Regions from separate parts of the Natranaerovirga pectinivora genome, predicted to be linked through region 2. Evidence: riboswitches for the same ligand, from Rfam matches in the RefSeq annotation. Region 2 holds a riboswitch; the other holds the start of a gene.
The links. Region 2 has a riboswitch for S-adenosylmethionine ahead of EDC18_RS11200 (O-acetylhomoserine aminocarboxypropyltransferase/cysteine synthase family protein). Riboswitches for the same ligand answer to the same signal wherever they lie in the genome.

Region 1 (3,209 bases), on a different contig from region 2:
CTATTAACAACAACTAAACCACCTATTACATCACTATGACCACCTATAAACTTTGTAGCACTATGAATAACGATATCCATACCTAAGTCAATAGGCCGTTGCAATAAGGGTGTCATAAAAGTATTATCAATAATGGTTAGAATATTATGTTCCTTTGCTATTTTAACAACACCTTTTAAGTCTGTTACTTTTAATAATGGATTGGATGGTGTTTCTAAAAAAATTGCTTTTGTATTCTTTTTTATATTTTTTCTAATATTTTCTATATTTGTCACATTAACAAAAGTAATCTCGATACCAAATTTATTAAAAAATTTACTTGCAACCCTATGAGTGCCTCCATAAACATCTTCACATACAATAATATGATCATCCTTTTCAAAAATTGAAAGAACAGATGAAGTAGCTGCCATTCCAGAAGAAAAAGCAAAACCTTTATACCCACCTTCAAGAATTGCTATAGTTTCCTCAAGGGCCTTCCGAGTTGGATTCCCCGATCTAGAATAATCAAATTCAACGGGTCCATCAATATCTTTTTGATGAAATGTTGACGCCTGATAAATAGGAATGCTTAATGCTCCTGTTTTTTCATCTATTTCATTACCATTATGAATCAATCTTGTTCCAAATTTCATATTATTCCTCCTTCATTGCTTGTTCAAGGTCATTAATTAAATCATCTACATCTTCTATACCCACTGACAATCTTAATAGCTTATCATTAACCCCAATTTTTTCTCTCATTTCTTTTGGTATTGCTGTATGCGTTTGTTTGATAGGATAGGTAATAAGACTTTCTACACCACCTAAACTTTCTGCATAAGAAATAATTTTTACATTTTTCAATAGCTTATTAACTGTTTCAACATTTTTAACTGCAAAAGATAGCATTCCCCCAAACCCAGAGGCTTGATTTATTGATATCTCATACCCTTTATGATCCTCAAGGCCTACATAATTTACTTTTTCTATTTCTTCTTTTTCTGTTAACCATTTTGCAATTTCCATTGCATTCTCTTGCTGTTTTTTTAACCTAATGCCTAAAGTTTTCATACCTCTAAGAATCAACCAGCTGTCAAAAGGAGATAATATTGCGCCAATTGTTTTTTGTAGCAATTGAATGGGTTCTATTAACTTTTCATCTTTAACGACAACAAATCCTGCTAAAGTGTCGTTGTGTCCTCCCAAATACTTTGTGCCACTATGGAGTACTATATCAGCACCTAATTCCAAAGGACGTTGATAATAAGGTGATAAAAAGGTATTGTCTACAATAACTAAAATGGATTGTTGTTGTTTTAATGCACTTATTTTTTTGATATCCGTTACTTTCATCATTGGATTTGAAGGTGTTTCAATATAAATCCCCTTAGTCTTTTCATTAATACAGGTTTGTAATTCTTCTATATTACTTGTATCAATATAAGAAATCTTTATACCATTTTTTTTAGAAACTTGTTCAAACAGTCTATACGTGCCACCATATAAATCATCTGAAACAATGATATGATCACCTGGATAAAACAATTCTAAAGTTGTAGAAATCGCTGCCATACCACTAGAAAATGCAAAACCTGCTGTACCATTTTCAAGAGTAGCAATTGCTTTTTCAACTTCCTGCCTTGTAGGATTATTCTCTCTTGAATAATCAAATCCTGTTGATTGATCCACTCCTGGGTGTCTAAAAGTAGCACTTTGATAAATTGGGAAACTTATGGCACCTGTGACTTGATTTTCACCTCTGCTGCCATGTACAATTTTTGTTTCAATACCCAAACCTTCTTTTTTCATTGCTTCACAGCCTTTCAATATGTTAAATAAATTATCTTACCCTTTATATATTACTTATAAAAATGAGAACTTTACTATACTGACCAAAAGAAAAAAACCTTCCTAAGTAGGAAGGTTTTTTCTTCCTCTTATCTTTCAGCTTTTTGCTGCAGGATTTAGCACCACTGCATATATTTATGCCGGTTGCTGGGTTTCATCGGGCCAGTCCCTCCACCACTCTTTATAAGAGTTGTCATATTAAATTATTGTATTAGATTATCATACCAGTAAAGTTGTGTCAATATTTTTAACCTTTTACAATCATTTCAATTTCTATACTTGCTCCCATTGGCAAAGCTGCTACACCAATTGCTGAACGTGCAGGATATGGGGGTGTAAACTTATTTTTATACACTTCATTCATACCAGCAAAATCATCCATATTGGTTAAGAACACCGTTACTTTAACCACATCATCAGAGGTCAATCCTGCCGCTGCCAAAACGTTAAAACAATTTTCAAAACACTGCTCCGTTTGAGCTTTGATATCCCCTTCTACAATTTTACCTGAAGCATCAAGGGGTAATTGACCTGAACAAAAAATAATATCTCCTGCATAAGCAGCATGGGAATAAGGTGCAATAGGTGCTGCGCCAGCTGCATTAAATGTTTTTCTAGTCATTAATAGCACTCCTTCTTATCTTAGCTTTTTCATATTTTAATCTTGTTTTTCTTTATCTTTTATTATATCTCTTAACTTTATTCTAATCAACATATAGTATCTTATTTTGCATCTCTACATATAATATTTATAACCAAATCAAGTTACTTTTACAGTAAGCATTGACATAAATCAAGCTATACTATATAATAATCCCAACTAAATTATGTTAAATTCTATGAAGAGAAAAGTATCTATAGTGTTTTTTATAGCGATCAGGAGATGGTGAAAGTCCTGAAGAAACTTATAGAGAAAAAGGGTCTCTGAGAATCTTATTCGAGCTTTGGCAAGAGTAAGACGCTAACTGCGTTAAAGTTTCGAGTGGACTTATGTCAATTAGAGTGGTACCGCGGATTACTCCGTCTCTTGTTATAGAGGCGGTTTTTTATTACCATTTTATAAAAAATTTTTATATCTAGGAGGATTATTATGAATAAATTTATTAAACAATTAAGCCACATCTTTGAAGATACTTTTGAGCAATGTGGTTATGACAGATCTTATGGAACCGTTACAGTGTCTAACCGTCCTGACTTATGTCAATTCCAGTGTAATGGTGCTTTGCCAGCTGCTAAGAAATTCAAGCAATCTCCTATTGAAATTGCTAATAAAGTTCTTGAGGCTTTAAAAGACAATCCGATCTTTAAGTCCATTACAACAGCAGGTCCAGGGTTTATTAATATTATTTTAGAAGATGAATACTTAGTCAATTATATTA
Region 2 (3,209 bases):
GTATCTCTTTATTGAAGTTAATTTTTTATTCCATCGGAATTAGTATGGTTCTAACAATCATCGCTTTAAATATTTATAGAATCACAGGTGTTACAATTAATATCTCTAAGTTTACGAGAAGAATGGTTTTACTATTAGGGTTAATACTAACGGTAGCAACCTTATTTAATGAAGTTTCATCAATAATACTAATTATATTTGTGAGTTTATTTGTTGTAATAGGAGCAATTACTGAAGTTGGGATTAGAGAGATAAAACCAAACAGTACGAAAGAAATTGTATAGCAATATGCAATTTCTTTGATTATATGGTATGAAAGAGCAAGAATGGGCGTAGAATAAATTTAAGGATTTTTATGATTAAATAGACTAAAAGGAGTGACATAATATGAAAAGAGTAATGATAATAATAAGTATACTTTTATTACTTGTAACCGCTTGTGCAAGACAAGATAAAACTTTGCCACCTGAACAAGATATAATAGAAAATGGTCAGGATATGGATCAAGATATAATTGATGAAGAAATAGAAGATGGTATAGGTGAAGAAGAAGGTAACGTAATAGAAGATGAGAGAGAAGAAGTGAATGACCCTGAGGAAAATGAAGTGGATGACTTGGATTTTAATATGGCTACAGGTATTTATATTGGAGCCATTGATAGTAATTCAGTAGAAATAAACGTACAGGAAATTCCAGAAGGTAGTACAGGTATTAGAGTTTTTGCAATTTCAGAAGGTATTGTTTCAGAAATTGCTTTAAGAGATTTAAACACAAATGATCGAATTAAATTCCAATATTATTTTAACGAGGACTTTCATAGAGATTTAATTGTAGAAATAGTAAAAATAGATTAATTAGTAATATAATTATAACTAAGTAAATAAATATGTAAAATAGGTATTGATTTCTTAAATTAAGTATGATATATTAAACTAAATTAAATAATTGCTCTTATAAAGAGAGGTGGAGGGACTGGCCCGATGAAACCCGGCAACCGATACAAAAGTATTATGGTGCTAAATCCTGCAGAAAAAACTGAGAAATAAGAGGAGATAAGAATATTAAGCTCCTTGTTTAGGGGCTTTTTTTGATAAATGAATAGAGCGTATTTAATTTATAAAAATAATAATTAAATGATAGGAGTGTTTTTTATGAATTGGAATGAATTTAATTTTGAAACAAAACAACTTCACGCTGGACAACAACCTGATCCAACAACGGGATCTAGAGCAGTACCTATATATCAAACAACATCATATGTATTTGATGACTATGATCATGCAGCTAACTTATTTGCATTAAAAGAAAGCGGTAATATATATACAAGAATTATGAATCCTACAACAGATGTATTTGAACAAAGAATGGCTGCACTTGAAGGTGGTGTAGGGGCATTAGCAGTAGCTTCTGGGTCAGCTGCTATATTATATTCAATTATTAATATTGCGAAAGCAGGAGACGAAATTATCGCGGCCAATACATTATATGGTGGTACTTATAACTTATTAGCCAATACATTAAAAAGATTTAACATAACAACAAAATTTGTTGATCCTGATGACGTAGAAAACTTTGAAAAAGCCATTACTGATAAAACAAAAGCTGTATTTATTGAGTCTATCGGTAACCCAGGCATTAATATAATTGATATTCAAAAAGTTGCTGATATTGCCCATAATAATAATATACCTCTTATTATTGATAATACTTTCGCCACACCATACTTATTAAGACCTATTGAGTATGGAGCGGATATCGTTGTTCATTCAGCTACTAAGTATATTGGTGGACACGGAACATCGATTGGTGGTGTTATTATAGATAGTGGTAAATTTGATTGGGCTGCTAGTGGTAGATTCCCAGAGTTTACAGAGCCAGACCCAAGTTATCATGGATTGGTATATTCAGAAGCACTAGGTAACCTTGCATATATCATTAAAGCAAGAGTAACACTTTTAAGAGATATGGGGGCTTGCATTAGTCCATTTAATTCATTCTTATTATTACAAGGATTAGAAACTTTATCCCTTAGAGTTAAAAAGCATTTAGAGAATACCAATGAAGTAATTAATTTCCTTAAGAATCATCCAAAAGTTACTTGGGTAAGTTATCCAAATCTTGAAGATAGCAAATACTACGACTTAGCAAATAAATACTTTAAAGATGGTGCTGGGGCGATATTTACATTTGGTGTTAAAGGAAATCCAGATGTTTTCATTAATAATCTTCAGATTTTCTCACTACTTGCCAATGTTGCAGATGCAAAATCTTTAGTAATCCACCCAGCTAGCACAACTCATCAACAATTAAGTGATGAAGCACAGTTAGCTGCAGGAGTAACAAAAGATATGATTAGATTATCTGTTGGCCTTGAAGACGCTAAGGACTTAATAAAAGATTTAGAAAATGCACTAGATAAGCTTTAAAGAAGATAGAGAAACCAAGAGATTAATAATCTCATTGGTTTCTTTAAGTTTAAAAAGAAAAATTTACTTGACTACTATGTTTGTATATCGTAATATTATAATATAAGGAGGTAATGCTATGAAAAAGCACCCGCTATGGTTAAATATATATTTAGTAATTGGAATTATAATTTCCTTTTTTGCATTAATTAAATCTTATATAGACAAAATAAACTTACCTCCAAATGTTTGTCCAATAGAAAAAAATAATAATATCTTGTATTTAGGTATTTTCTTACTTATAAGTTATTTAGTAATAGCATTTGGATACGATTGGTATAATAAAAATATTAAATCTAGTAATTAATTCTTCTAAGGATTATTAGTATATAATAAGAGTATTGTATTGAACTTGTAATATAAAATAGGAGTGAATAAATAATGGAAAACAGTATTTATGATTTGATTATTATTGGAACTGGCCCAGCAGGGCTAACGGCTGCAATTTATGCAGAAAGAGCAAAACTTAAAACTTTATTATTAGAAAAAAATCCAATGAGCGGTGGGCAAGTTGTTAATACTTATGAAGTTGATAATTATCCAGCACTTCCTGGTATAAATGGTTTTGAACTTAGTATGAAAATGAGAGACCATGCAGAACACTTAGGTGCTCAAATCAAATCCGAGGAAGTAACAGAATTGGATTTAGAATCAAAAATCAAAAAAGTCGTTACATCTGAGGGAACCTACGAATCTAGAACAATTATATTTTCTACAGGGGCATATTGGAAAAAGCTTGGTGT

Region 1: linked by a shared signal. The riboswitch ahead of EDC18_RS07265 (trans-sulfuration enzyme family protein) and the one ahead of EDC18_RS11200 (O-acetylhomoserine aminocarboxypropyltransferase/cysteine synthase family protein) in region 2 are both predicted to bind S-adenosylmethionine.

Annotation. Positions count from the first base shown of each region.
Region 1 is NZ_SMAL01000004.1:58,219-61,427, forward strand. It holds gene EDC18_RS07260 (trans-sulfuration enzyme family protein) at 1-635, opposite strand, end outside; gene EDC18_RS07265 (trans-sulfuration enzyme family protein) at 637-1,791, opposite strand; SAM riboswitch class I at 1,917-2,020, opposite strand; gene EDC18_RS07270 (RidA family protein) at 2,078-2,452, opposite strand; T-box leader at 2,661-2,861, shown strand; gene argS (arginine--tRNA ligase) at 2,921-3,209, shown strand, end outside.
Region 2 is NZ_SMAL01000008.1:49,819-53,027, reverse strand. It holds gene EDC18_RS11210 (hypothetical protein) at 1-284, shown strand, start outside; gene EDC18_RS11205 (hypothetical protein) at 388-855, shown strand; SAM riboswitch class I at 950-1,050, shown strand; gene EDC18_RS11200 (O-acetylhomoserine aminocarboxypropyltransferase/cysteine synthase family protein) at 1,153-2,427, shown strand; gene EDC18_RS11195 (hypothetical protein) at 2,546-2,773, shown strand; gene trxB (thioredoxin-disulfide reductase) at 2,848-3,209, shown strand, end outside.